DNA from 3 places in the Stappia sp. ABD4_338 genome. Region 1 is predicted to be linked to each of the others. Evidence: predicted binding sites of a transcription regulator. Region 1 holds the regulator's gene; each other region holds the start of a gene.

What was found. Region 1 encodes LexA, which represses DNA repair genes until DNA is damaged. Its sites were predicted from a motif close to TGTTCNNNNTGTGTTCNG; they were not measured.
Region 2: recA (recombinase RecA) is a predicted target of LexA. The motif match lies at 7,731-7,748, and genes of this name have one in related genera.
Region 3: uvrA (excinuclease ABC subunit UvrA) is a predicted target of LexA. The motif match lies at 4,883-4,900, and genes of this name have one in related genera.

The regions. Positions count from the first base shown of each region.
Region 1 is NZ_CM149982.1:2,043,970-2,053,997, forward strand. Features, by position in the region: gene trpD (anthranilate phosphoribosyltransferase) at 1-614, shown strand, start outside; gene trpC (indole-3-glycerol phosphate synthase TrpC) at 607-1,419, shown strand; gene moaC (cyclic pyranopterin monophosphate synthase MoaC) at 1,439-1,966, shown strand; gene ACYX4S_RS09455 (molybdopterin molybdotransferase MoeA) at 1,963-3,189, shown strand; gene lexA (transcriptional repressor LexA) at 3,536-4,255, shown strand; gene ACYX4S_RS09465 (ComEC/Rec2 family competence protein) at 4,302-7,211, opposite strand; gene gltX (glutamate--tRNA ligase) at 7,667-9,094, shown strand; gene gltA (citrate synthase) at 9,331-10,028, shown strand, end outside.
Region 2 is NZ_CM149982.1:993,603-1,003,630, reverse strand. Features, by position in the region: gene ACYX4S_RS04420 (hypothetical protein) at 1-271, shown strand, start outside; gene ACYX4S_RS04415 (LysR substrate-binding domain-containing protein) at 412-1,314, opposite strand; gene ACYX4S_RS04410 (LysE family translocator) at 1,430-2,065, shown strand; gene ACYX4S_RS04405 (cyclic nucleotide-gated ion channel) at 2,135-3,601, opposite strand; gene alaS (alanine--tRNA ligase) at 3,606-6,281, opposite strand; gene recA (recombinase RecA) at 6,535-7,614, opposite strand; gene ACYX4S_RS04390 (PfkB family carbohydrate kinase) at 7,899-8,894, shown strand; gene ACYX4S_RS04385 (pseudouridine-5'-phosphate glycosidase) at 8,891-9,850, shown strand.
Region 3 is NZ_CM149982.1:1,784,933-1,794,960, forward strand. Features, by position in the region: gene ACYX4S_RS08300 (hypothetical protein) at 1-59, shown strand, start outside; gene ACYX4S_RS08305 (DUF1127 domain-containing protein) at 542-691, opposite strand; gene ACYX4S_RS08310 (DUF1127 domain-containing protein) at 1,163-1,312, opposite strand; gene uvrA (excinuclease ABC subunit UvrA) at 1,706-4,687, opposite strand; gene ssb (single-stranded DNA-binding protein) at 5,296-5,862, shown strand; gene ACYX4S_RS08325 (peptidoglycan-binding domain-containing protein) at 5,957-7,366, opposite strand; gene ACYX4S_RS08330 (YbaN family protein) at 7,560-7,922, opposite strand; gene ACYX4S_RS08335 (DUF502 domain-containing protein) at 8,065-8,808, shown strand; gene recG (ATP-dependent DNA helicase RecG) at 8,827-10,028, opposite strand, start outside.

The sequences.
Region 1 (10,028 bases):
TTTCCACCTGCATTCGCGAGGCGGGCCTGGGCTTCATGTTCGCGCCCAACCACCACTCGGCGATGAAGCACGTGGGCCCGGCCCGCGCGGAGCTGGGCACGCGCACCATCTTCAACCTGCTCGGACCGCTGTCCAACCCGGCCGGCGTGAAACGCCAGATGGTCGGCGTCTTCGCCCGCCGCTGGGTGGAGCCCATCGCCGAAGTGCTCAAGGCGCTCGGCGCCGAGGCCGCCTGGGTCGTGCACGGTTCGGACGGTCTCGACGAGATCACCGGCACCGGTCCCACCCATGTGGCAGAACTGAAGAACGGCGAGATCCGCAGCTTCGACGTGACGCCGGAACAGGTCGGCCTTCCCGTGTGCACGCCCGCCGACCTGAAGGGCGGCGAAGGTCCCGAGAATGCCGTGGCTCTGCGCCAGGTTCTGGAGGGCAAGCCGTCCGCCTATCGCGACACGGTGCTCATGAACGCGGGCGCGACCCTCGTGGTCGCCGGCAAGGCGGGCGACCTTGCCGAGGGCGTGAAGCTTGCCGCACAGGCGATCGACAGCGGCGCCGCGCTCAAGACGCTGGAGAAGCTCGTCGCCGTCTCGACCCGCGAGGCCGGACATGGCTGACATCCTGACCCGCATCGAGGCCTACAAGCGCGAGGAGATCGCCGCCGCCAGGGCCGCCGTCTCCCAGGCGGAGATCGAGGCGCGCGCCGCCGCCGCATCCGCCCCGCGCGGCTTCGCGGCTGCCCTTCGCGCGCGCAAGGCTGCGGGAGACTACGGTCTCATCGCCGAGATCAAGAAGGCCAGCCCTTCCAAGGGCCTGATCCGCGCCGACTTCGATCCTCCGGCCCTTGCCCGTGCCTATGAGGAGGGAGGCGCCGCATGTCTGTCCGTTCTCACCGACGGGCCCTCGTTCCAGGGCGCGCCGGAGTTTCTCGGCCAGGCCCGCGAGGCGACCGGCCTGCCGGCGTTGCGCAAGGATTTTCTCTACGAGACCTATCAGGTCTACGAGGCGCGCGCCTGGGGCGCGGACTGCATCCTCGTGATCCTGGCCGCACTGGACGACGAGACGGCGGCGAGCCTTGAGGCGACGGCGCTGGATCTCGGCATGGACGTGCTGCTCGAGGTTCATGACGCACGGGAGATGGAGAGGGCGCTGAAGCTGTCCTCCCCGCTCATCGGCATCAACAACCGGAACCTGCGGACCTTCGAGACCGACCTCGCCACCAGCGAGCAGCTTGCCCCGATGGTGCCCGCCGACCGGCTGGTGGTCGGGGAATCCGGCCTCTTCACGCCCGCCGATCTCGCCCGCATGGGCAAGGTCGGCATCTCCACCTTCCTGATCGGCGAGAGCCTGATGCGCCAGGCGGACGTGGCGGGCGCGACGCGCGCGCTGCTCGCCCGCGACACGGCCCCGCTCGCCGGCTGAGAGCCCGGGAACCAGCAGCATGAGCGAGCGCGAGAGCGAGCCCCGCCTCACCCATCTCGACGCCAGCGGCGCGGCGAGCATGGTCGATGTGGCGGACAAGGCGGAGACCTCCCGCGAGGCGGTCGCCGAGGGGCATGTGACCATGCTGCCCGAAACGCTCGCCATGATCCGTGAGGGCAACGCCAAGAAGGGCGACGTCATCGGCATCGCGCGCATTGCCGGCATCATGGCCGCCAAGCGCACCCACGAGCTCATTCCGCTCTGCCATCCGCTGGCGCTGTCCAAGGTCGCGGTCGAGATCGAGCCCGACGACTCGCTGCCGGGGCTGAAGGTCACCGCGCTGGTACGCGTTTCGGGGCGGACCGGCGTCGAGATGGAAGCGCTTACCGCCGTCAGCACGGCGTGCCTCACGATCTACGACATGGCGAAGGCCGTGGACCGGGGAATGGAGATCGGCGGCATTCGCGTGAACGCCAAGTCGGGCGGAAAATCCGGCGACTGGTCGCGCGGCGCGGACGGGCTCGTCAGACAGGACGACAGGTCGTGAGCGGCGACGGGCTCATCTCCGTCGAGGAAGCGCTCACGCGGTTGCTGTCGGGCACCGTTCCGCTCGGGAGCGAGGACATTGCGCTGTCGCGGGCCAACGGCCGGGTGCTCGCGCGTGACCTCGCCGCCCATCGCGACCAGCCCCCCTTCCCCGCCTCCGCCATGGACGGCTACGCGGTAAGGGCCGAAGACATCGCCGCGCCGCCCGCGCATCTCACGGTCATCGGCGAGGCCCCGGCGGGCCACGCGTTCAACGGCCGTGTCGGACCGGGCGAAGCCGTGCGCATCTTCACCGGCGCGCCCGTGCCCGAGGGCGCCGACACGATCCTGATCCAGGAAAACGCGACGCGCGAGGGCGAGCGGGTCACCGCTCTCGAGGCCGCCGCCCCGGGCCGCTTCATCCGCGCCGCGGGGCTCGACTTCGCGCAAGGCGAGGTGCTGCTCGCGCAGGGTCGCAGGCTCGGCTTTCGCGAACTGGCGCTCGCCGCCGCCATGAACCACGGCAGCGTGAGCGTCCATCGCAAGCCGAAGGTGGCCGTTCTCGCGACCGGCGACGAACTCGTCGCGCCGGGTGGCGATCCCGCCGCCGACCAGATCATCGCGTCGAACGACACGGGTCTCGCGGCTTTCGTCGAGGATTGCGGCGGCGAGGCGATCATGCTCGGCATCGCGCGCGACACACATGAGGCGCTCGCGGAGAAGATCCGTGCGGCGCAGGCGGCTGGTGCCGATATTCTCGTGACCCTCGGCGGCGCCTCGGTCGGCGACCATGATCTCGTGCAGGACGCGCTCGGCAACGCCGGCATGGACCTCTCCTTCTGGCGCATCGCCATGCGTCCGGGAAAGCCGCTGATGGCCGGACGCATCGACGACATGCGGGTTCTGGGTCTTCCGGGAAATCCGGTCTCGAGCCTCGTCTGCGCGCTGCTGTTCCTGAAACCGCTGATCCTCGCGCTTTCCGGACACCCGGACGCGGCCCGACCGCGACGGGAAATGCTGCCGCTCGCAAGTCCGGTTCCGGCCAACGACCGGCGCGAGGACTACCTGCGCGCCAGCCTTGTGTTCGGCGACGACGGCGTGGAACGGGTGCAGCCTTTCGAGCGGCAGGATTCCTCCATGCTCGCCACGTTCGCGCGGGCCGACGCCCTGGTGGTGCGCCCGCCCCACGCCGAAGCGCTGGAGCCCGGCGCGCCGGTGCCCGTGCTGCGCCTGCATCGCGGCTGATCCCCCTCCCCCTGTCGTCCCGTCTCCCGCCACCTTCCCTCCGCCGTCAAATCGCCGGTTGTGGAACAAGCCGGGAACGGGTAGGATCCGTTCATGATTTGTCCATCGCCTGAGTCGATGCGAAACGGACGTTTTCCGGCGTATCCGGCCCGCGGCACGCAGTTGGTGGCGGGCGTGTGAATTCGGCTCGAATACGGGCCGGCACATGGACGCAAGCGGTGGTGCGAACGCTACGAGATTGCCATGCACGGCCGGCACGACGGCCTGGCAAGACCGGACAAGGGGCGTATGGCGAATGGCCGGGCTCCGCGTAACGGTCCGGCCCAAGGAAGAGGATTGCCGAAGGATGTTGACGCGCAAGCAGCACGAGTTGCTCCTCTTCATACATGAGCGTCTCAAGGAGACGGGCGTTCCGCCCTCGTTCGACGAGATGAAGGACGCGCTCGACCTGCGCTCCAAGTCCGGCATTCACCGTCTCATCACGGCGCTCGAGGAGCGTGGCTTCATTCGCCGGCTTCCCAACCGGGCCCGGGCGCTTGAGATCGTCAAGCTGCCGGAATCGGTGGCGCCGGGGCTCGCGGCCAACCGGGGCCGGGGCTTCTCGCCCTCCGTCATCGAGGGATCGCTCGGAAAACCCGCCGACACGCCTCCCCCGCCCCCCGCTCAGGACATGCCGGAGACCGAAAACGTGTCGATCCCGGTCATGGGCCGGATCGCTGCGGGAGTTCCCATCGAGGCGATCCAGAGCCACAGCCATTCCATTGCCATCCCCGCCGACCTGCTCGGCAACGGCGAGCACTATGCGCTTGAGGTGCGCGGCGATTCCATGATCGACGCCGGCATTCTCGATGGCGACACGGTGGTGATCCGTCGCACGGACAGTGCCGACAGCGGCGACATCGTGGTCGCGCTGGTGGACGACGAGGAAGCGACACTCAAGCGGCTGCGCAAGAAGGGGGCGTCCATCGCGCTGGAAGCCGCCAACCCGGCCTATGAGACACGTATCTTCGGTCCCGGCCGGGTTCGCGTGCAGGGGCGGCTCGTCTCCCTCTTCCGTCGCTACTGACCGGGGTGCCGGCGGGTCGTCGGCGATCTGCGGTCGACGGAAAGCCTCATGGCGTCGTTTCGAACGCGGCAAGGTCCGGAGCATCGCGACGCATGAAGGCCGGCCAGTCGTCCTCATCCGGGGCGTAGGCCGGTGACACGACTGGTGTGGCGCGGGCACGCGGCGTCCAGGGACGCGTGGTTTCATAGGTGACGCGCGCAAGCACGCTGAACGGCAGCCCGTCGCGTGTGCGGTGTCCCGTCGTGGTTTCGCGCAGGCCAACTTCCTTGGCGTCCGGTGGTCGCGGATCGAGATACAGCGCGACCGCGCCGTCGCGAGCAAGGCGCGGGCCATCGAAGACGATCGGCGCGGCGCAATCCGCCGGCGCCTGGAGCGGGGTGACCAGGATGTCCGCCCTGGCGCAGTCCCCGACAAGCGCCTCGGGCTTTCGTGTCAGGGCCAACACCAGCGCGCGCGGGACATGCCCTGCGTCATGCGGGTCATACGGGTCATGCGCGCCAAAACCGCCCTGAACTCCAAAGCGGCTCTGGCCTCCGAAGCGACTCTGGTCGCCGAAGTCGTTTCTGCCTGCAGAACTGGCCGGGTTCGCGGAAGCGCTCATGCTTGAGGCGCCCGGGCTTGTAGTGGGGCCCGAGCTTGTAGTGGGGCGCAGGCTTGCGGCCCTCGTCATCCGCTCCCCTGATTTGATGCCTGAATCGCCCTCCTCATGCCTGCTGCGGTCGTGGCTGCTGCCATCAGGCCGCCCGATCCCCTCGAAGGCACTCCCTCCCCCCGGACCGTGGGCAAGGGCGACGCAACCGCCTGGATCGCAGGACATGGCCGCACGGCCCCCGTCGCCTGGCGGTGCTCCTCCGCGTGCAAGGGGATAGGCACCGCCGCGCGCAAGCGCGTGGGACCCGTGATCGGCCGACGGAACACCCTCGGCCCGCAGCCACATCCCGGACAGGAAGCTTCCCGGACGCGCACTCACCCGCAGCCGCCCGTCCGCATCCCGAAGCGCGATCACGTCACCATCCGAAGCAATCAGGAGATCCGGCTGGCGATGGACCGCCTGCAGGCCGATGGCGGCGAGAAAGGGCACAAGCGCCAGACGACGCGCGCCCCCCGGCGCGAGGCACAGGACACCTCCGGCAAGCACGAAAAGCAGCGTCGCGATCAGCGAGGGGGCACCAACGACGCCCTCCGCCGGCGTCCACTGGTCCGCCCATGTGGCAACCGCGACGACCCGGTCGAGCGCCAGGCCCATCAGGGTCAGCGGCAGCACCTCGAGCCCGAACGGCAGCAGTGCCAGCGCCAGGACCGCCATGGGCATGACGACAAGCGTCACCAGCGGCATTGCAAGCAGGTTGACCAGAGGACCGAGCGGCGCCACCCGGTGGAAGTGGAAGGCGCCGATCGCTCCGGTCGCTAGACCCGCGACAAGCGATGTCAGCAGCAGGGCCCCGAACCAGCGAGCGACGCCACCGGACAGGGCACCCGCCGTCACGGTGGCCGCCCGGTCGCTCCGCTCGCGGGCGCGCAGGATGCGGCGCAATCCCTCATAGGCGGCAATCAGTGCGACCACGGCGGCGAAGGACATCTGGAAGCCGGGGTCGAGCAGGGATTCGGGCGCGGGCAGCAGGATCAGCAGCGCGGCGATGGCCGCGTTCCTGAGCGTCAGGGCGCGCCGCCCGGCCATGCGGCCGGCAAGCACGAGAGCCGTCATCACGAAGGCGCGCTGTGTCGCGACCGAGGCGCCCGAGATCGCAAGGTAGAATGCGGCGGCGGCCAGGGCCGCGCCGGCCGCCCACAGGTCGATCGGTTTCGTGTCGGAAACCTCGCGCATGAGTGCCAGCCCGGCGCGCACCACGAAGAAGACCGCACCGGAAAACAGCGCCATGTGCAGTCCGGAAATCGCGAGGATATGCGCAAGGCCGGTCGTGCGCAGCACCTCCGTCACCTCCGGTGGAATGGCACTGCGATCACCGACGATCAGCGCCACGGCAAGCGCGCCGGCCACCGTGTCGCGCCCGAGCGCGGCGGCGATGCGCGATGCGATCCCGCCCCGCAGGTCCGCAAGCCCGGCGGAAAGCCTCAGGCGGACGGGCGGTGGTCCGAGATCGATCTCGCGCGGCGCCGTGAAGGCGAAACCGGTCGCGCCGAGACGCGCGAAATAGGCGCGGAAGGCGAAGTCATAGCCGCCCGGCATCACCGCATCCGGTGGCGGCATCAGGCGCGCGCGCAAGGAGACGGCGGTCCCCACGCGCGGAGGCGGATCGCCGAGCCGCCCGCGCAGGGTGACACGAACGCGCCGGGGCATTTCGGCCGCCCGTAGCCGTCCGGCCTCGCGCAGCAGAAGCGTCAGGCGCAGCGATCCCGGGCGTTGCTCGACCGTCTCGACGAATCCCGAGACCGCGAGCGAGCGTGCCCGCTCAAGAACCGGTGCCGCCACAAGCGCTGTGCGCAGCGCCCCCGCGCCCACGCCGCCAAGCAGCAGCCCGGCGAGCAGGAACACGGCTCCACTCCTTCCGCGCCGCCTCGCATGAACAGCAAGCGCGAGGAACACGAGAGAGATCAGGCAAACGACAAGGGCCGACGGCTCCGCCGGCAGGGCGAAATACCCGGCAATCCCCGCGACGACGGCAAGGCTCGCCCAGGAAAGGCCGCGCCCCTCCTCCAGATCGCGCCGGACGCCCGCCCGGATCCGGCGAACGAAGGGGCCTCCAGGCTCGTCCCCCTCGTCTGCAAGGATTTCCCGAAAACGCCGCTCGCGCCGCCGGCTCTCAAGAATGGCCGCGAGCGAGGCGAACCGCCGCGCGCCACGGGCACGGGTCTTCTCATCGAAAGCCTTGCCGTCAGGCGCCTTGCCGTCAGGCGCGATCGTGTCGGCTCCGTCCGGTCCCGGAGCGGCGCCGTCGTCATCCCCCGCCCCGGCCGTCGCGCGTCGGCGGCCACCGTCCCGGCTCCCCGCTGCCATCGGCTGCCCCCCGGCGTCCGCCTGCGTTCACATTGCCCGCGTCTCCGTTGCCCGCCTGTCCGCCGTCTCCGTTGCCCGCCTGGCGGTCGCCGGCTGTGCTGTCGCGGTCCGGTGACGCCAGATCCCCTGGCACGGCGCGGGAGCCACCCTCACTCCCCCCTCGCGTGGAGGCCATCCTCTCGCGCCCCACACCGGGCAACGCGGATTTCGGCCTTGGGAAGCGGCAAAGGGCCATGCTAAACGGTGATCCGCCGCACATGGCCCAGGCAGCGTGCAATGCAACCCGACACACGCGCAAGATGCCATTCTTGCCAATACGCGGTTGCACCGTGGCCTGGCTCGTGCCGCATGTCGTGCCGGCCGCCCTCCTTCCGGGGCCGGAGGCCGACACCCGATCCGCCGAGGACACGACCAAGGCACGTCCACGATCTGACCGAAGAACGATAAGGCCCTTCATGACCGCTCCCGTCGTCACGCGTTTCGCTCCCTCGCCGACCGGCTTCCTGCACATCGGCGGCGCGCGCACCGCGCTCTTCAACTGGCTCTATGCCAAGCGTTTCGGCGGCAGGATGCTGCTGCGCATCGAGGACACCGACCGCGAACGCTCGACCGATGCGGCGATCGCCGCGATCCTCGACGGACTGACCTGGCTCGGCCTGGACTGGGACGGCGAGCCGATCTCCCAGTTCGCGCGCGCCGAGCGCCATCGCGAGGTGGCCGAGGAGCTTCTGGCGCGCGGCATGGCCTACCGCTGCTACGCCACGCAGGAAGACCTTGCCGCCATGCGCGAGGAGCAGAAGGCCAAGGGCCTGCCGCCGCGCTACGACGGGCGCTGGCGTGACCGCGACCCGTCCGAGGCGCCGGCCGGCGTTTCCCCCGCCATCCGGCTCAAGGCGCCGGTGGAAGGTGAAACGGTCATCGACGACAAGGTGCAGGGACGCGTGGTGTTCCAGAACGAGAACCTGGACGACCTCGTCCTGCTGCGTTCCGACGGCACGCCGACCTACATGCTGGCGGTGGTCGTGGACGATCACGACATGGGCGTCACCCATATCGTGCGCGGTGACGACCATCTCACCAACGCCGCCCGCCAGACGCTGATCTACAAGGCGCTCGGCTGGGACGTGCCGGTCATGGCGCATATCCCGCTGATCCACGGGCCGGACGGGGCGAAGCTGTCCAAGCGCCACGGCGCGCTCGGCGCCGAGGCCTATCGCGCCATGGGCTTCCTGCCGGCGGCCATGCGCAACTATCTCGCCCGCCTGGGCTGGAGCCACGGCGACGACGAGATCTTCTCCACCGACGACATGATCTCCTGGTTCGATCTCGACGCCATCGGCCGCTCGCCGTCGCGTTTCGACATGACCAAGCTGGAGAATCTCAACGGCCACTACATGCGGGACGCAAGCATCGAGGCGCTGATGGGCGATCTCGCCGCCTATCTGCCCCATGCCGAGAACGGCGCTCCGGTGATCGAGTGGCTCGCGAGCCCCGGGAACGAGGCGAAGTTCCGCGCCGCCCTCCCCGGTCTCAAGGAGCGCGCCAAGACGCTGGTGGAGCTTGTCGACAGCGCCGGCTACCTCTGGGCCAGCCGCCCGCTTTCGCTCGACGCCAAGGCGGACAAGCAGCTCGACGAGGCGGCACGGGCCATGCTCGGCGAGATCGCGGAGCGTTTCGACGCGCTTCAGGAGTTCACCGCCGAAACCACCGAGGCCTGCGTGCGCGCCTTCGCCGAGGAAAAGGACCTCAAGCTCGGCAAGGTGGCGCAACCGCTGCGCGCGGCGCTGACCGGGCGCACCACCTCGCCGCCCGTTTTCGACGTTCTGGACGTGCTGAGCCGGGCGGAATCGCTCGCCCGCATTCGCGATCAGGCCGGAGCCTGAAAAATCCGGCGCGGACGGACCTGCCCAAGCGGCACGCAAGGTTCCGCCCGCGCCAAAGGTGACGCCACGCTCACCATGCGACCTTTGCACCAGTCCCGCGCGCTTGCGGGTTGTCGGCAAATGGGATACGCAACATCCGACCTTTCCTCCCGCCGTGCGTTCGGCTCCGTCCTCCTTATACGGAAACCGGGCCGGGGATGCGCACGGCGCCCATCTCTCAAATGGGGGTAGCCTATATGAGCGACAAGACTGCCAAGCTGACCATCGGCGACACGTCCTATGATCTCGCCATGCGCGAGGGGTCCGTCGGACCGGACGTGCTCGACATCGGCGCGCTGTACCGCGACACCGGCTGCTTTACCTATGATCCCGGCTTCACCTCCACGGCGTCGTGCGAGTCCGCGATCACCTACATCGACGGCGACGAGGGCACCCTGCTCTATCGCGGCTATCCGATCGAGCAGCTGGCCGAACACGGTGACTTCCTGGAGAGCTGCTACCTGCTGCTCTACGGCGAGCTGCCGACCAAGGCGCAGAAGGACGACTTCGTGCATCGCGTGACCTATCACACGATGATCCACGAGCAGATGTCGCGCTTCTTCACCGGCTTCCGTCGGGACGCCCATCCGATGGCAATAATGGTAGGCACCGTGGGCGCGCTCTCGGCATTCTACCATGACTCCACCGACATCTCGGATCCGCACCAGCGCATGGTCGCGTCCCTGCGCATGATCGCGAAGATGCCGACGCTTGCGGCCATGGCCTACAAGTACCACGTCGGCCAGCCGTTCGTGTATCCGCGCAACGACCTCGACTACGCGTCGAACTTCCTGCACATGTGCTTCGCCGTCCCCTGCGAGGAGTACAAGGTGAACCCGGTGCTCGCGCGCGCCATGGACCGGATCTTCATCCTCCATGCCGACCACGAGCAGAA
Region 2 (10,028 bases), 1.1 Mb from region 1:
CGTGCAGTTCGTGGTCGAGTGGCTGCGCGTTTCCGGGCCTTGGGCCTTCGCGATCGTCAATCCCCAGCGTCCGGGCGGCGCGCAGATCGACACGGCCGGCACGACGCTGGAGGAAGCCGCCGAGTACATGGACGGGCTGCGCACCTACGCGCTGCTTTATCACGCCAACGGCCGCTGGAACGTGGTCGACAAGGCAATCGGTCCGACCGACGCCTTCTGGTATGGCGATCCGCTTTACACGCGCCTGCCGGCGGGACTCATGCCCGACTAAAGCGTGTATTCATAAATAATTGAATGCCGGTTCCGCTTTTGACGGAATCCATAAAAGCGCTCTTTTAACCTCGCAGGTCCACAATGCGGACAAACCTGCCAATCAAGCGTTGTATCTGGACGTTCGCTTCATGCGTTCCCTCATGACAAGTCATCCTGATGAGGATTTCTTGGGTCGTCACAACTTTGGCATGCGCCTTCCCGATCCAACCACTTACCAAATATGACGGCGGCCTCACTTTCGGCAGCCATCAGCAGATAGTAGGCAAGGTCACCGTCAGGCTCTCTCTCGATCACTTTCAATATGCCAGCCGCAACATCGCGCTCTACGAGTGCCCATGACTGCACTGACAGCCCATGACCCGCTCGCGCGGCCGATAGTACGAGAGAATTGGTCGGGTAATGGCGTCGACCCGGGCCGTCGAAACGAATGCCACGGCCTGCCGCCCAACGTTCATGTTCCGTGCGCCCTGCCTCAAATAGCCACGTTGCCGATGAGATGTCCGCGGACATGGACGCGACATAGTTCGGGGATGCAACGATCGTATAAGCCGCCGATGTCAAGCGATGGACCTTCGGCCAATTCCAACTTCCCCGTCCGTAGCGGATCGCCATGTCGTAGGCTCCGCCTGCAAGGTCGACGTTCCGCAGCGATGGGGCGAGGTCGATCTGCACATCGGGATGTTGCCTCCAGAACTCCGGCAGGCGCGGCATCAACCACGTCTCGGCGAAGGCCGGTGTGCAAGCGATGCGAACGGGCCGCGCCTCCCCTGCGCGATCCATCGCCTCTACGCTTTCGGCGATCGTTCCGAACCCGGCGGCCAGAGCCCCCGCCAGACGCTCCCCGTCCTCGGTAAGGGCCAAGCCACGCCCCGCACGACGCACGAGACTACGACCGAACCGCGCCTCCAGAGTGCGAACGTGCTGGCGCAGCGCGGCATCGGTGACATTCAACTCGGCCGCAGCCGCTGCATAGGTCGCATGCCGCGCCGTTGCCTCAAAGGCACGCAGGGCAGCGAGGGAGGGAATGGTTTTCCAGTCCATGCCAGTCAATAGCGTAGTTCAGCTACGCTTTGCAAAGGCCTTTTGACTCGTGATTGCTCGATCATACTGCTTAAAATCCCGCCATATTCCATCGTCGCAAAGTGGAGTCTCTGTCATGGACCTGGAAATCTGGCTTGCGCTCGTCGCTGCCACGTCAGCCCTTCTCGCCATCCCCGGCCCAGTCGTACTCCTCCTGCTATCCCAGATACTCGCCCATGGACGGAGTATCGCGGTCGGCGCGATCTCGGGCGTCGTTCTCGGCGATTTCGTAGCGATGACCGTGTCCCTTGCCGGCGCGGGTACAATCCTCGCCACCTCCGCGACCCTCTTCACGATCCTCAAGATCGGCGGGGCGCTCTATCTCGTCTGGCTGGGGATCGGGTTATGGCGAAACGGCTTCAGCGCCATCAAGGTGAAGCGGGACGAGACGGACCATGGGGCGGCGCACACGCCAAGTCGGTGGTGGGCATTTCGTCAAGCGTTCATCGTTACCGCACTCAACCCCAAGGACATCGTGTTTTTCGTCGCCTTTCTTCCACAGTTCATCGAGCCGGCCCAACCGGCCGGGCCGCAAATCGCCATCATCATCATGACCTTCCTCGCATTGGTGATGCTCAGCACATCTCTATGGGTTACGTTCGCCGACCGCTTGCGCTCAGGTCTAACTCATCCGTCTATGCGCAAAATCGTTGCCCGGATCGGTGCGGGAACGCTGGTGGGCGCAGGCGCGCTTACTGCTCTGACAAACTGAATACAGCCGTTGGCTGCAACTCATGAAGGGCAGAGCGGGCTGTCAGGCCACAGGGGCCACGTTGAGGCCTTAGGAGCGATCGGGGCGGTCGGAGGCATCATCATCCTCCGCCGTTTCGCTCTCGTCATCGTCGCTCTCGTCCTGGGAGCCCGTCTCGGGCAGATCGATACCGGCTCCGGTGAACAGGTTCGGAGCATTCGCGGCCGTAAGATCCGCAAAGGCGTTTTCGCGAAGCGCCACGTCCACCGCCGATTCCCCCTCGGCCGCCGCGGCCACTTCCTCTTCCGACAGATCCCCGTCGAACATCTCCTGGCGGCGTGACACCTCCTCGAGGATGTTGCGTGCGACAGCCGGCTTGCGTCTCATCAATGCGTGCAGGTCGTGCGTGTCGAGCACGAGAAGCTGCGCATCAGCGAGCGCCGTGACGGTGGCGGTACGCCGCCGGTCGCCAAGGATGGCGAGTTCTCCGAAGAAGGCTCCCTCCTCCAGCCGCAGCCTGGTATCCCCGAACGACGCCTCGACCGCACCGGATGCGATGAAATACATGCTGCTGGCCGGATCGCCCTTGCGTGTCACCACATCGCCGCTGGACACGGACTGGGCTCTCAGAAGCTTAGCGATCTCGGCGATTTCCGCCGCCTTCAGATCCTGGAACAATGGCACGCGCGCCACCATCCCCCAGGTCACGGCAAAGTCCCGGGAATGGATTTCGCGGGCAAAGGCGGTGGCGACGATGCCGACCGGCAGCGCGAAGAGCCCGTAACCGAGCAACATGACCAGACCGCCGATCAGCTTGCCCGACGGGGTGACCGGAACCACGTCGCCATACCCCACGGTCGTCACCGTGGTGAGCGCCCACCACATCGCCGCCGGGATCGTGCCCAGGGCCTCGGGCTGCACCTCTCGCTCGACGATATACATGCCCGTCGCAGCCAGCATGACCACGCCGAAGATGATGATCAGGCTGGCGCCGATGGCGTGCCGCTCGGCGAAGACCGCATTGGTGAGCGAGCGCAGCGCAGGCGAATAACGCGCCAGCTTGAAGAACCGGGCGAGGCGGAGGAAGACGAGGATCTTGAAGTCGGCGGCAGTGAACGTCAGCGCCAGCAGGAAGGGCATGACCGCCAACAGGTCTATGATCGCCGAGGGCTGCAGTGCGTAGCGCAGCCTCGCCCCCGCCTTCGAATACCGGCGCAAGGGCGGATGCAGATCGGCGACCCAGAGACGCGCCACATACTCGATAAGGAACGTGGCCCCGATCACGATCTCGCACAGATCGAAAACACCATCCCACTCGGAGAAGGACGGAACCGTCTCCAAGGCGACGAGAAGCACCGCGAGAAGAACGAGAAGAATGAGAAAACGGTCGACCCAGCGCCCTTCCGGATCACCGGCGGACCCGAGCTCGAGCCAGCGGTAAAGGCGCTTTCGCAGTCGGATGAACCGGCGATGCCCCGTGCCCGACTGTCTTTCTCCGGGGGCGCGCGGGTCCGCCGGGTCGGTCACGCTCTCACGAGGCGAACGACCCGGCGCCACGGGATCAGGCTCCCGCGGACGTCAGTGCGCTCTCAAGCCCGGCTTCGACGGCTGCTATCGCCGCTTCCGCCTGGCTTGCGTCGCTGCCGCCGGCCTGCGCCATGTCGGGACGACCGCCGCCGCCCTTGCCACCGAGCTTGTCGGCCGCGATGCGCACGAGATCGACCGCGGACACGCGGCCTGTCAGATCCGGCGTCACGCCGACGACCACGGCGGCCTTGTTGTCCTCGCCCTTGTTGATCAGCACGACGATGCCGGTCCCCAGCTGTGTCTTTGCCTCGTCCACAAGGCCCTTGAGATCCTTCGGATTCAGCCCTTCCACCACACGGGCGGACAGCTTCACGCCGGCAATCTCCTTCGGCCCGGCACTTTCGCCGCCACCGCCGCCCATGGCGAGCTTCTTGCGCATTTCGCCCAGCTCGCGCTCAAGCTTGCGCCGCTCGTCCACGAGCGCCGTAACGCGGGAGGCGACATCGGCGGGCGCGACCTTGAGCGCGTTCGCGGCCTCGCGCAGGCGCTCGTCCTGCTCGGTGAGATGATGACGCGCCGCAGCGCCGGTCAGCGCCTCCACACGTCGGACGCCGGCCGCGACGGCTCCCTCGGACACGAGGCGCACCAGGCCGATATCGCCGGTACGCCGGACATGGGTGCCGCCGCACAGCTCCAGCGAGTAGGTCTTTCCGGCCTTGTCGCCCTCAAGCGCCGTACCCATGGAGACAACACGCACCTCGTCGCCGTACTTCTCGCCGAACAGCGCCATCGCCCCTTCCTCGATGGCATCCTCGACGCCCATGAGGCGGGTTTCCACCGCGGAATTCTGCAAGACGATCTCGTTGGCCAGATCCTCGACCCTGCGCAGTTCCTCCTCCGACATCGGCTTGGGATGAGAGAAGTCGAAGCGCAGGCGAGACGGGCTCACGAGCGAGCCTTTCTGTGCCACATGGGTGCCGAGCACCTCGCGCAGAGCCTCATGCACCAGATGGGTGGCGGAATGGTTCGCGCGGATCGCGCCGCGGCGCGCGCCGTCGACGACAAGCTCCAGCGCGGCGTCGCGCGTCAACGAGCCGGACACGACCTTCACCTCGTGAACGAACAGACCGTCCGCCTTCTTCTGGGTGTCGGTGACCTGAAGCTCGACGCCCTCGCCCTTCATGACGCCCGTGTCGCCGACCTGGCCACCCGATTCCCCGTAGAAGGGAGTCTGGTTCAGGATCACGAGACCGGTGTCGCCCTCGGCGAGCGTCTCCACTTCCTTGCCGTCGGACACGATGGCCAGCACCACTCCCTCGGCCTTTTCTGTCTCGTAGCCCAGGAAATCCGTCGCCCCGCAACGGTCCTTGACGGCGAACCAGACCGCATCGGTCGCCGCCTCGCCGGAGCCGGACCAGGCCGCGCGGGCTTCCGCCTTCTGGCGTTCCATGGCGCTTGCAAAGCCGTCGGTATCAACGGCAATGCCGCGGGCCCGCAGCGCGTCCTGGGTCAGGTCGAGCGGGAAGCCGTAGGTGTCGTAGAGCTTGAAGGCGGTCTCGCCATCCAGTTCGCCACCCTCGGAAAGATCGGACGTTGCCGTCTCCAGAAGACCGAGGCCGCGCTCGAGCGTCTTGCGGAATCGCGTCTCCTCGAGCCTCAGGGTCTCGGTGATGAGCGCCTCGGCGCGGCCAAGCTCCGGATAGGCACGCCCCATCTCACGGATGAGCGCGGGAACCAGCTTCCACACCAGAGGCTCGCGCGCGCCAAGAAGATGCGCATGACGCATGGCACGGCGCATGATGCGCCGCAGGACATAGCCACGCCCTTCGTTCGACGGCAGCACGCCGTCGGCGATCAGGAAGCTCGACGACCGCAGGTGGTCGGCGATAACGCGGTGGCTGGCCTGGGCAGCGCCCTCGGCCTCGACGCCGGTCGCGTTCACCGACGCGGAGATCAGCGCCCGGAAGAGGTCGATATCGTAGTTGTCATGCACACCCTGCAGGACGGCAGCGATGCGCTCCAGTCCCATGCCGGTGTCGATCGACGGGTGCGGCAGGTCGTGACGCCCCTCGCCCGTCTGTTCGTACTGCATGAACACGAGATTCCAGATCTCGATGAACCGGTCGCCATCCTCCTCGGCGGAGCCCGGAGGTCCGCCCCAGATGTGATCGCCATGATCGTAGAAGATCTCCGAGCACGGACCGCACGGACCGGTGTCGCCCATGGTCCAGAAGTTATCGGAGGTCGGGATGCGGATGATGCGATCGTCGGAAAGGCCGGCGATCTTCTTCCACAGTGCATGCGCCTCGTCGTCCTCGGAATAGACGGTCACGATGAGCCGGTCCTTGGGAAGACCGTACTCCTTCGTGATGAGGTTCCAGGCCAGTTCGATCGCGCGATCCTTGAAGTAGTCGCCGAACGAGAAATTGCCGAGCATCTCGAAGAACGTATGGTGACGCGCGGTGTAGCCGACGTTGTCCAGGTCGTTGTGCTTGCCACCGGCACGCACAACCTTTTGCGCGGTTACGGCGCGATCGTAATCGCGCTTTTCAAGGCCGGTGAACACATTCTTGAACTGGTTCATGCCGGCGTTGGTGAACATCAGCGTCGGATCGTTACGCGGAACGAGCGGGCCGGAGGACACCACCTGATGGCCGTTCTTTGCGAAATACTCGAGAAACGCCGACCGGATTTCGTTTACACCGCTCATAAAGCCGTCCAATGCTCCCTGGCTCGACGGGTCCGTGCGCGCCCTGCCGCACACCGCTTCCGCCGCTCTCGCCATGCCCAATATCTCGGGCCGCTTTTAGCTTTGCCCCGCCGACAAGTCCAGCATTGCAGGCGTCTGCCGGTGGCAGAACGCAAGGCGCCCGGCCTTCTCCGCACACATCGTGCCGAAGAAAACCGGGCGCTCGACTTTTCAGCAGGAAAGTCAGGCCATCGACGATGGCCTTCCCTTGCGATCACTCGTCGACGACACCGTCCTCATCCGCATGGCCGGAGGGGTCGGTGATACGCTCGGCGATGAGGCCGGCGTTCTGGCGGATCGCCAGCTCGATTTCGTTCGCCGCCTCCGGGTTGTCACGCAGGAACTGCTTTGCGTTCTCACGTCCCTGCCCAAGCCGCTGGCTGTTGTAGGAGAACCAGGCACCCGATTTCTCGACGATGCCGCCCTTGACGCCAAGGTCGATCAGTTCGCCCATCTTCGAAACGCCCTCGCCGTAGATGATGTCGAACTCGACCTGCCGGAACGGAGGCGCAAGCTTGTTCTTCACCACCTTCACGCGGGTCTGGTTGCCGATCACCTCGTCGCGGTCCTTGATCGCGCCGATGCGGCGGATGTCGAGACGCACCGAGGCATAGAACTTAAGCGCGTTGCCGCCGGTGGTCGTTTCCGGCGAACCGAACATCACGCCGATCTTCATGCGGATCTGGTTGATGAAGATGACCATGCATTTCGAGCGCGAGATCGAGGCCGTGAGCTTGCGCAGCGCCTGGCTCATCAGACGCGCCTGCATGCCCGGCAGGCTGTCGCCCATCTCGCCGTCGAGTTCCGCTTTCGGCGTCAGCGCGGCGACCGAGTCGACCACGAGAACGTCGATCGCTCCGGAGCGCACCAGCGTGTCGGCAATCTCGAGAGCCTGCTCGCCAGCATCGGGCTGCGAGATCAGCAGGTCGTCGATGTTGACGCCCAGCTTCCGGGCGTAGACCGGATCAAGCGCATGCTCGGCATCGATGAAGGCGCAGATACCGCCCTTCTTCTGTGCCTCGGCAACCGTGTGAAGCGCCAGCGTCGTCTTGCCCGAGGACTCGGGCCCGTAAATCTCGATGATACGCCCGCGCGGCAGACCGCCGATGCCAAGCGCGATGTCGAGCCCGAGGGAGCCGGTGGAGACCGTCTGAACCTCGACGACCTGCCCCTGGCCCATGCGCATGATGGAGCCCTTGCCGAAGGCCCGTTCGATCTGCGAGAGCGCGGCGTCGAGCGCCTTGGTTTTGTCCATCTGAATGCCTTCGACCAAGCGGAGTGAGTTTTGCGACATGCGAGACATCCTTATTTCACGCCGGCGGCGGCGTTTCAAACCGCGCTTTTGTACCACCTTTGTTCTCATTCGGCAAATCGCATCGAGATATTGAATCAAAACGTTGATTTGTCTTTTGTTCTTTATTCGTTCAGGATCTGGGGACAAGTTTCGGGACACGCGTTTGGCAGCCCGGCGCGACAAGTCCCGTCTTCTCGAAGAATCACCTCCCCTTCTCGTGCGGCTTTCCCATCGGGCACACTCGTGTCATCAAGACCGGCCATTTCCTGTCTCCGGGCCCCGCCATGACCGTCTGCTGTTTCGGTGCCATTCATCTCGACACGCTCGTGCATGCCTCCCGTGCCATCCGGCCGGAGACCTCAACACCCGGCGCCTTCTCCACGCGGCCTGGCGGTGTTGCGACCAACGTGGCGCGCGGGCTGGTGCGCCTCGGCAGTGAGGTGTTCCTCGCCGGCGCGCTCGGCAACGACCCGGAAGCGGGTGTTCTTCGCGACTGGCTGGCACGCGAAAGGATCCGGCTTCTTGAGGTACGGCGCGAAGATGCCCCGACCGGCCGGTACATCGCCCTTCACGACCCGGATGGCTCCTTGCCGGCGGCGGTCGTGGACGCGCGCATCACCGACACGCTCGATGCCGGAGCCTTTGGCGCCGACATGGCTGCCGCAAGCTCCGCCTCCCTCTGGTTTCTGGATGCGAACCTTCCCGAAGAGGTCCTTGACCGGCTTTGCACCACGGCGGGGTCCCGGCGGATCGCCGCCGACGCGGTCTCGCGGGCAAAGGCCGGGCGTCTGCGGCCGGTGCTGCCCCGCCTCGACATGCTTTTCTGCAACAGGGCCGAGGCACAGGTGATCCTCGGCGAGGAGAACGGCGCCCGGAAGCTGCCCGGGACACGACACCTCGCGACCGCACTGGTGCGTGCGGGCGTACGCGCCTGTCTCGTCAGCGACGGAGGGGCCGACCTCGTGGTGGCAACAGCCGACGGATGCTTCGGCATTCCCGTTCCGCAACCTGAACGCATTCACGATGTAACGGGCGCAGGCGACGCGCTCGTGGCCGGCACGCTGCGCGCGGTCGAGACCGGCCTCGACCTCCCGTCCGCGGCCGCCTGCGGTCTTCGTGCGGCGGCCCTCACGCTGGCATCGCCCGGTGCCGTGTCGGACGCGCTTTGCTGGTCGGCGATCGCCCCTCCGACACCCGCCTCGACAGCCGGGGCCCGGAGGTCCTATAAGCCCGGGCCGTCCGGCGCTCGCCGGACACCCGCCAATGGAGACCGGACATGAGCGAGAAGACCTCGGGCACGCGCATCGGACCACATGTCTCCCGCGAAGCGCCTCCGGTGCTCTACAGTGAAGAGGTTGCCCGCGCCAGGGACGAGGGGCTCCCCATCGTCGCTCTGGAATCGACCATCGTCACCCATGGCATGCCGTGGCCTCGAAATGTGGACACCGCTCGCCAGGTCGAGGCCGACATCCGCGCGGAAGGGGCGGTTCCGGCCACCATTGCCCTGCTGGACGGACACCTGCACGTCGGGCTCTCGGACGGCAATCTTGAACGTCTGGCCCAGGCGCGCGGCGTGATGAAGTGCTCGCGGGCCGACCTCGCCTTCGCGCTCGCCTCCGCCCGCCCGGGTTCGACGACGGTCGCCGCGACCATGATGGCCGCCCATGCGGCCGGCATCGAGGTCTTTGCCACCGGAGGCATCGGCGGCGTTCACCGGGGAGCGGAGGAAAGCTTCGACATCTCCGCCGATCTCGAGGAGCTTGCCCGCACGCCGGTCTGCGTCGTCGCGGCCGGTGCAAAGGCGCTTCTCGATTTGCCGAAGACGCTTGAGGTGCTTGAAACCCGTGGCGTGCCCGTCGTGGCTTTCGGAACCGACGTCTTTCCCGCCTTCTGGTCGCGCGACAGCGGTCTCGCCGCGCCTTACCGGCTCGACACGGCGGAAGAAATCGCCCGGCTTCTGGCGATGCGTGCGGCCTTTCCGGGACACGGCGGCATCCTTGTCGCCAACCCGGTGCCGGAAGCTGCCGAGATCCCCTCCGACGAGATTGCCGGCGCGATCGAGACGGCCGTCTCGGAGGCGGCCCGGCGCGGTGTCGCGGGCAAGGAGGTCACCCCTTTCGTGCTCTCCATGATCCTGGAACTCACGCAAGGACGCAGCCTGGAAACCAACATCGCGCTCGTGCGCAACAACGCGCGCCTCGCGGCCCGCATCGCCCTCGCCCGGGTGCAAGGCTGACACGCCGGTCGCTTGGATGGTGCAACCTCATGCGGGAATGTGCTTAACTCGCCTCGCCGTCCCGGTGCGCCTGTCACGATGAAGTCGCGTTTGGCGGTGACAACTGGGTGACGACGCATGCGCGCGGGGCCGCCCGCGCGGGAGAGTTTCCAACCGGATACACTGGTTGCATCGCGAT
Region 3 (10,028 bases), 260 kb from region 1:
AGGCGGAGCGCGACGTGCTCGAGACGCTTGCGCCGACAGGGTCCGACGAGACGCGCTGACGCGTGTCGGCGACTCAATTTTCGATAAAGATTCGTGCAAGTTTACGTAATTTGGCGCCCGGATTTGCCTGGGGTTGCAAATCCGCGTGCAGGGTCCGGATGTGTTTCGGGAGCCAGAAACAACAAACGCCCGCCAGAGGGAGGAGATCCGGCGAGCGCTCGTTATAGGAGGTCGGTTTGGGAGGAGGTAAACCGACCGACACGACAGCGGGCTGGGAGGAGGAGTGCCCGTGTCGATGACCAATATATGGGCGAGTCCTGTCAGAGTTTCCAGTGCTGGTCCTGCATGGCAGCCCTGCTTTTTTTGCAATGCAACAAGAACGCAGCGGAATCGTGCGCCGCAGCAAGGCCGAAGTCTGCCTCTCGCGGTGGAAAGCCCGTCGTCGGATACGAAAAAAGCGCCGACCGGACAACCGGTTGGCGCTTTTTGACTGCAGTCGCTTCGAACAGGTCGCGTGTGCGTCCCGTCTTTCGCGAGTCGCTTAGCGGTGCGAACCGCGCGCGATGAACTGGATGTCGCCGCGGCCGATGCCGAGGTCGGCCAGCTCGCGGTTGGACAGGCGGGAAAGCTCGTCGTAGGTGCGGCGATACTTCTGCCAGGACTGGTACTTGCGAACGAACGTGTCGAACATGATGCGTCTCCTTTGTGTATGCGGACCGTTTGCGGCCCGCTTTTTTTCATCGCTTCATCGGTGGAGCGGCGCGTGTTGCGCTGCACCAAATCTCGTTGGCCCTGATATGGGACGAGTCGGCGTTTTTTGAACGCGCAACCTCGGAATGCCGGGCCTGCGAAAACTGCAGAGGTCGGACCGCGTTCGGTCGCTTTCCGCGCTTTCGCGATCCATGCCGGACGCGTCTGTCACCGGGCCCGTTCGGGCACGATGTCTTCCGGTCTCGGAACGATGGTCGGGAGTGGGAAGGCCGGGGCGGCCGGCCTTGTCAGGCCTGGTCCGTCACCTCATGCCTACATAAAAAAGCGATCGCCCGCCGGAGGGAGGAGAACCGGCGGGCGACGCTATATCCGGACGGGGTTGGGAGGAGGTAACCCCACCGGGACACGACAGAAGACAGGGGAGGAGGTCTGTCTTCCTTATCGTGATCTGTTATCGGCTTGCGCGGCGGGCGACGAAGTGAATGTCGCCACGGGCGATGCCGAGGTCGCTGAGTTCGCGGCTCGTGAGGCGCGAGAGCTCGGAAACGGTTGCGTGGTAGCTGCGCCAGTTGCGGTACTTGCGGGTCAGCGTGTCGAACATGATTGTGTCACCTCTTGGGGCGCCGGGGACTGAATTGCGTGTCCCGCCAGCGCGTCGATCCGATGCCCATGAGATAGTTTTTTCGGATAAAGAAAAAAAGCGCGATTTTCGCACGGCAGCCATGCAGATTGTGCATTGCAAAATAATTGCCGCGAGACGTCCGCCCCAATTCCGATAATTGCACGCAAATCAGTTTGTTAACGATCCGTTGCGATGCGGCCTGCGCGTCGCTCCCACGAAAGGCCACAGGTTCGCGAGGGTTCGTTTCGGCGAAAAGCGCGCGAAAAGCGCGGGTCTTGTGAAGGGCGGAAGCATGCATGTCTTCCGCCCCCGCAAGGCAGTGTCGGCCGGCGCGGGGCCGCGCCGGGCGGGGACAACGACGTCAGGGGGAAGCTATTCGGCGGCCGTGACCGTCCGGCGGCGGCGGACGGGGCGTCGCTCCAGAACCTCCTTGAGAAAGCGCCCGGTGTAGCTTTCCTCCACCTCGACGATGGCTTCCGGCGGGCCGGCCGCGACCAGCGTGCCGCCTCCGTCACCGCCTTCCGGACCGAGATCGAGAATCCAGTCGGCGGTCTTGATGACCTCCAGATTGTGTTCGATGACCAGGACGGAGTTGCCCTGCTCGACCAGTTCGTGAAGCACTTCCAGCAGCTTGGCGACATCGTGGAAGTGCAGGCCGGTGGTCGGCTCGTCGAGGATGTAGAGCGTGCGGCCGGTGGCCCGCTTGGACAGTTCCTTGGCGAGTTTGACGCGTTGCGCCTCGCCACCCGAAAGCGTGGTTGCCTGCTGCCCCACCTTGACGTAGCCGAGGCCGACGCGCGCCAGCGTTTCCAGCTTGTCGCGCACGGCCGGCACCGCCTGGAAGAAGCGCGCGCCTTCCTCGACCGTCATATCCAGCACGTCGGCGATGGACTTGCCCTTGAACTCCACCTCCAGCGTCTCGCGATTGTAGCGCTTTCCCTGGCAGACGTCGCAGGTGACATAGACGTCGGGCAGGAAGTGCATCTCGATCTTGATGACGCCGTCGCCCTGGCACGCCTCACAGCGGCCGCCCTTGACATTGAAGGAGAAACGGCCCGGCTGGTAGCCGCGTGTCTTCGCTTCCGGGAGGCCGGCGAACCACTCGCGGATCGGCGTGAAGGCGCCGGTGTATGTCGCGGGGTTGGACCTCGGCGTGCGCCCGATCGGCGACTGGTCGATGTCGATCACCTTGTCGAGCAGCTCCAGCCCCTCGATGTGATCGTGCGGCGCGGGCGTCTCGCGCGACCCGTTCAGCCGCCGCGCCGCCGCCTTGTAGAGCGTGTCGATGAGGAAGGTGGACTTGCCGCCACCCGAAACACCGGTGATGCAGGTGAAGGTGCCCAGTGGCACCTCGGCGGTGACATTCTTGAGGTTGTTGCCCCGCGCGCCGACGACCTTCAGGCGCCGCCCCTTGAGGGACGGCCGGCGCTGGCTTGGCACCTCGATCGCCATCTTGCCGGAAAGATACTGTCCCGTCAGGGAGTTGGGGTCTGCGAGAATGTGCTCCGGAGTGCCCTGGGAGACGATCTCTCCGCCATGAACGCCGGCGCCGGGGCCAATGTCGACGACGTGGTCGGCGGTGAGAACCGCGTCCTCGTCGTGCTCCACCACGATCACCGTGTTGCCGAGATCGCGCAGGTGCTTCAGCGTTTCAAGCAGGCGGGCGTTGTCGCGCTGGTGCAGGCCGATGGACGGCTCGTCGAGAACGTAGAGAACGCCAGTGAGGCCGGAACCGATCTGCGAGGCGAGGCGGATGCGCTGGCTTTCGCCGCCCGACAGCGTTCCGGAATTGCGCGACAGCGACAGGTAGTCGAGGCCCACGTCATTGAGGAACTTCAGCCGCTCGCGGATTTCCTTGAGGATGCGGACGGCGATTTCCTGCTGCTTGTCGGTGAGCGCGCCGGGCAGTGCCTCGAACCAGGTTCCCGCGTCCCGGATCGAGAGTTGCGAGATCTCGCCGATGTGCCGCTCGGAAATCTTGACGCACAGGGCCTCGGGCTTCAGCCGGTAGCCGTTGCAGGCCGGGCAGGGACGGTCCGACTGATAGCGCGACAGCTCCTCGCGCACCCATTCGGACTCGGTCTCGCGCCAGCGGCGCTCGATGTTGCCGATTACGCCTTCGAAGGTCTTGCTGGTGCGGTAGCTGCGCACACCGTCGTCATAGACGAACTCGACCTTCTCGCGTCCCGACCCGAAGAGGATCGCGTTGCGCAGGTCTTCCGGCAATTCGTTCCAGGGCGTGCCCATGTTCGCGCCGTAGTGGCGCGCCAGCGCCTCGAGCGTCTGGGCGTAGTAGGGCGAGGTGGAGCCGGTCTTGGCCCACGGCAGCACCGCGCCCTCGCGCAGGGTCAGGGTCTGGTCGGGAACGACCAGGTCCGGCTCGAAGGCGAGCGTCGTGCCCAGACCGTCGCAAGTCGGGCAGGCGCCGAAGGGATTGTTGAAGGAAAACAGGCGCGGCTCGACCTCGGGCAGCGTGAAGCCGGAGACCGGGCAGGCGAATTTTTCCGAAAACAGCATCCGCTCGTGGGTCTCGTTGCGGTTCTGCAGCACCGCATCGTCGCCCGCCGGAGGTAGCGGCTTGTCGGCGAACTCCGCGATGGCGAGCCCTTCGGCGAGCCCCAGGGCGGTTTCCAGCGAGTCCGCCAGACGACCTCCGATGTCCTCGCGGACCACGATGCGGTCGACCACCACGTCGATGTCATGCTTGAGCTTCTTGTCGAGCGCCGGAGCGTCGGCGATCTCGTGGAATTCACCGTCGATCTTGACGCGCTGGAAGCCCTTTTTCATGAGCTCCGCCAGCTCCTTGCGGTACTCTCCCTTGCGTCCGCGCACGATGGGCGCGAGCAGATAGAGGCGCGTTCCCTCATCGAGGGCCAGGATCCTGTCGACCATCTGGCTGACCGTCTGGCTTTCGATGGGAAGGCCGGTCGCGGGCGAGTAGGGCACGCCGATGCGCGCGAAAAGCAGGCGCAGGTAGTCGTAGATCTCCGTCACGGTGCCGACCGTCGAGCGCGGATTGCGCGAGGTCGTCTTCTGCTCGATGGAAATCGCGGGCGACAGACCGTCGATCTGGTCGACGTCCGGCTTCTGCATCATCTCCAGGAACTGGCGCGCATAGGCCGACAGGCTCTCGACGTAGCGGCGCTGGCCTTCGGCGTAGATCGTGTCGAAGGCCAGCGACGACTTTCCCGAGCCCGACAGGCCGGTCATGACGATCAGCGAGTCGCGCGGCAGGTCCACGTCGACATTCTTCAGATTGTGCTCGCGCGCGCCGCGCACGCTGATGACGCGACGGTCCGCGGCGTCGGAGGCGGTGCTGGTCGGGGCCGGCGTGGGCTTGGACGACTTCGGCATGGGCAGGCGGGTCCCTGATGACGGTGAGGCGCGCACCGGCGCCCTCGGCGTGACGGTTCGGCCTTTGACGGAATTTCGGTGTCCGGCGCGGACGCGGCGGGAGGGCCGTTCTACGCCATGAGAGTGCGCGCGTCGATTGACGGAAGAGCGCGGCAGACCTGTGATACGCAGGCGGGCGACCATCCGATGAGTTTACGGAACATAGCGGGAACGAGAGCTTGCGCCAAGCATGGAGATGGGGCGCGCTTCATCTTGTGCAAGGCATGTCTCTGCAGACTTGTGTGGAGCGCACTGATGTGGAACAAAGGCGGAACCTTGGCGCGGTGCCCTTCACGCATGGCCCGGCGATTGTGGAAAAGGCGCAGTTTGGCCCGGCAGCGCGGCGGCGATGCGCCTATGGTGGCGGATCGCGTGCGAGGCCTTAGCCCGCGCCGAGACCGCCGCAAGCCGGCGGCGATGTCATTTTCGGCCAGCCCGTTCCGCGATGTTCGCAAGGGCCGGCAGGCGGGACAGGGGCCCGCCATCGCGATCCGCGGAATCACGGTTCCGCGACGAGGAGACCAGCGGGACGGGCTCCCGCGACAAGGACCGATCTTAAGGAGTTCAGGATGTCGGGAAGCGTCAACAAGGTGATCCTGGTGGGCAATCTGGGGGCCGACCCCGAGGTGCGGCGGATGCAGGACGGGCGCCCGGTCGTCAACCTGCGCGTGGCGACCTCCGAGAACTGGCGCGACCGCTCCACGGGCGAGCGTCGCGAGCGGACGGAATGGCACCGGGTCGTGATCTTCAACGAGGGTCTGGCCAAGGTCGCCGAAAGCTACCTGCGCAAGGGGTCGAAGATCTACGTGGAAGGTCAGCTCCAGACCCGCAAGTGGCAGGACCAGTCCGGCCAGGACCGCTACTCGACCGAAATCGTGCTGCAGGGCTTCAACTCCACGCTGACCATGCTCGACGGGCGCGGTGAGGGCGGCGGCGGAGGCGGCGGCAACTTCGGTGGCGGTGGCGGAAGCGCCGGTGGAGGCGGCTTCGGCGGTGGTGGAGGCCGCTCGGGCGGTTACGACGACGGCGGCTTCGGTGGAGGCAGCGGCGGCGGTCGTTCCGGTGGCGGAGGCAGCGGCAGCGGTGGCTTCGGCAGTGGCCCCGGCGGCGACATGGATGACGAAATCCCGTTCTGATCGGGGTTCGTCAGGCTTGAAAAGAAACAGGTTTGCAAAGGCCGCCGGTTCTTCCGGCGGCCTTTGTCGTTTTGTGGCCGGCGTCACCCGCCGGTCAGGGGTTCGCCGCGTCTCCCGCCTCATCCGGCTGCGGGCAAAGCAGGCCCAGGTCTCCGACGGCGACGCAGGAGCGGCACCAGGTGATGCCCTGCCTTTCGGCCCGCTCCGCCAGTTCGTCCTCGCTCAGTCCTTCGGGGGCGGGAATGCAGAGGCGGCCGCAGGGTTCGACGCTGGCGTCCTGCGCGCTCAGCATCGTGTAGAGCTTGCCGGTGGCGCATTGGGCCGGCGCGGGCGTGAGCGCCCCCGCATCGGTCTCTTCGCCCTTGCTCTCACCGGTGTCGGCGTCCGTCGAGCCGGCCTTCGTCTCGTCGTCCGCCTCCGTGTCATCCGGCGCGGCGGGCTCCTCCTTGTCGTCCGCATTGCTTGTCTCCGGCGGCGGTGCGCCCTCCGGACGGCAGGCCTCGAAGAGCTTCGCCAGCGTTTCCGGGTCCGTGTAGGAGCTGTCGCCGGCAAGGTTTTCGTCCGCACGGAAGGCATTCCAGGCACTGCGCGTGCGGCGTCCCGCGAGGCCGTCCTCGGGACCGGCGTCATAGCCGGCCGCATTCAGGCAGGACTGGATCCACAGGATGTTGTCCTGCGGGCTCGGTGTCGGACGGTCGGGAGCGCAACCGGTTCCGTAAGACGAGAACCCCCTGGCGCAGACGCAGCGACCGGCGGACCCCGACCAGACGAAGGGATAGCTGCACGACTGGCTCTCGCGGCGCACGCAGGCGCCGTTCACCACAACGCGGCCGCTGGGGCAGATGCAGCCGCTGGCCTCGGCGGAATAGCGCCAGGGTGCCTCGCACGCCGGCGGCGGCGTGATCGGGGGAACCGGCACTGGCAGGATGCAGCGACGGGCGGCCCGCGACCAGACATAGGGCAGTCGGCAGGCGGGGCGGACGTCGGGCATCACGCAGCGGTTGCCCCGACGCACGCGCGGCGGCTCGCAGACGATCGGACGAGGACGAACCGGGTCCACGCACCGCCCGTTCACGCGGATCTTCGGGGCGGGGCACACCACCGGCATGGGCGAGGGCGCGGGCATGACACAGCGGCCATTGCGCGCGACGCGCGGTGGAACACAGACCACCGGCGGTCGCAGCGGATCGACGCATTGGTTACCGCGCCTGACCTTCGGTGGCCGGCAGACGATGTCGCGGCCCGGCTGAACGGGGTTGATGCACCGCCCGTTGCGCATCACGCGTGGCGGCGCGCAGACGCGCGGCAGCGTCTGCGGCAGCACGTCCGGGCGGATCACCGGCCTGAGGTCGGGACGGATCTCGATCGGCTGGGCGGAGGCGGGCGACAGGAACGCCGACAGGACGGCGGCCAGTGCGGCGAGAAGCAATGCGGCGGTCAGGCGGAACATGCGCCGGTCGGGGGCGGGGTCGGCGCAGGGGCCGGTTGGGGCAAGACGGATCATGACCAGGTCCTCGGCGTTTGGTGACGAAACGCCGGCCCCTGCGACAGCCGTGGGGATGACGTTGCGACACAAGCTTGGCCGGGCGAAGCTGAACGCAGCGTGACCGGGGTCACAGGACGGGCTGTTCCAAGCCTTCCTCCGGGCCGAAGCTCCCTTCAGGGTAAACAAAAGCCGAGGGAGATGTGGGCAAAAGCTAAGGTGTGGGCCTTGTCGCGACGAAGAGCGCGCTGCCGACGAAGAAGAGCGCCACGCCGGCGGCAAGCCATGGCGAGGGACGCGCGCCGATGTAGAACATCGTGTAGCCGAAGGCCATTCCGCCCAGCGCCAGCATCTTGCCGTGGCGCGAGATCGCACCGCTCTCGCGCCATGCGCGGATCGGCGGACCGAAGGTGCGGTGGTCCAGGAGCCAGGCCTCGAGGGTCGGCGAGGAGCGGGCGAAACAGCCGGCCGCCATGATGAAGAAGATCGTCGAGGGCAGCAGCGGCAGGAAGGCGCCGATAACACCCAGGGCGACCAGAAGCGCGCCCAGCGTGGCAAAGACGGTGCGTGCGAGCATGGGAAGTGTGCTCTCCTGAGGTGCGATGCGCCCATATTTTCGCCAGGGACCTTCTATCAGTTTCCCTTGGCCTGTGCCTCGCTTATCTATTGCTGAGGGGCAGACGGGGCCAGGGGCCCCAGAGGCAGGACGACAGGACCACATGAGCGGACAGACTACGGACGAACATCACGAGGGTGAGGCAAAGCCCGCGCGGCCGGGCGGCATGACCCGGCTCAGGAACTATTTCCTGACGGGACTCGTGGTGGCGGGACCGCTCGGGATCACCGCCTATCTGTCCTGGTCCATCGTGCAATGGGTCGACGGCTGGGTGAAGCCGCTCCTGCCGCACTACTACAATCCGGACACCTATCTGCCGTTCCCCATGCCCGGGATCGGGCTCATCGTCGCCTTCATCGGCCTGGTCTTCATCGGGTTCCTGACCGCCAACATCGCCGGGCGCACGCTTCTGTCCTACGGCGAGCTGCTGCTCGGGCGGATGCCGGTGGTGCGCAATCTCTACAGCGGTCTGAAGCAGATCTTCGAGACGGTGCTTGCGGAGCGCTCCAACAGCTTCAAGAAGGCGGCAATCATCGAGTACCCACGCCCGGGTCTGTGGGCAATCGTCTTCATCGCCACCGACGCGCGCGGCGAGGTGGCGCACAAGCTCAACGACCAGGGGCACGAGGTGACGGCGGTGTTCCTGCCGACGACGCCGAACCCGACCTCCGGTTTTCTGCTGTTCGTGCCCAAACAGGAAGTCATCGAACTCGACATGACCGTCGAGGAAGCCGCCAAGCTGGTGATCTCCGCCGGTCTGGTAAGCCCCGAATACGCCAAGCTCGCGATTCTGGAAGGGGAGGCGCTTGACGACGGCAAGAAAGCCTCCGGCGGGAGCAAGCGCTGAGGCCGCCCGCCAGGCAGGTCAGCCAGCCCGGAGCAGGCGCACCGCCTCGTCACGGGCAAAGAGATAGAGCAGAACCCGCAGCGCGCGACCGCGCTCGCTGGTGAGATCGGGGTCCCTTTCCAGCACCAGACGCGCGTCGTCGCGGGCCATCTCTATGAGATCGGCGTGGGTCGCCGCGTCGCCGATGCGAAAGCCCGGCATTCCCGACTGGCGCGTGCCCAGGATTTCTCCCTCGCCGCGCAGGCGCAGGTCCTCCTCGGCGATCAGGAATCCGTCGTTCGTGTCGCGCATGATGGAGAGGCGCGCGCGCGCCGTCTCGCCGACGGGGGCCTTGTAGAGAAGCAAGCAGGTGGATGCCTCGCTGCCGCGTCCGACACGGCCGCGCAACTGGTGGAGCTGCGACAGGCCGAAGCGCTCGGCGTGCTCGATCACCATGATCGTTGCGGCGGGAACGTCGACGCCGACCTCGATCACCGTCGTCGCGACCAGAAGCCCCACGTCGCCATCCTTGAAGGAGGTCATCGCGGACGCCTTCTCCTCCGCGCTCATGCGGCCGTGCACCAGCGCGACCCGGGGTCCGAACACCTGGGTCAGCACCTCGAAGCGCTCTTCCGCCGCCGCCAGATCGGATTTTTCCGACTCCTCCACCAGCGGGCAGACCCAATAGGCCTTCGTGCCTTCGTCAAGGGCGCGCCGGAGACGTTCGACCACCTCGTCCATGCGCTCCAGCGGCACGGTGACGGTCTTGATCGGCTGCCGTCCGGCGGGCTTTTCCGTCAGGCGGGAAACGTCCATGTCGCCGAAATAGGTCAGCACGAGCGTGCGCGGGATCGGCGTCGCGGTCATGACCAGCATGTCCACGCCGGCCCCCTTCGAGGACAGTTGAAGGCGCTGGTGAACGCCGAACCGGTGCTGTTCGTCGACGATCGCAAGCCCCAGGTTGGCGAAGGCGATGTCGCCCTGGAACAGCGCATGGGTGCCGACGATCAGGTCGATGTCGCCGGCCTCCAGGGCCGCGCGGGTTTCGCGGCGGGCCTTTGCGCCATCCTTTCCCGTCAGCACGGCGATGCGGATGCCGGCGGCCTCGCACAAGGGCGCAAGCGAGAGATAGTGCTGGCGCGCGAGGATTTCCGTCGGGGCCATCATGACCGCCTGCGCGCCGGATTCAACCGCCGCCGCCACCGCCATGAGCCCCACGACCGTCTTTCCGGCGCCGACGT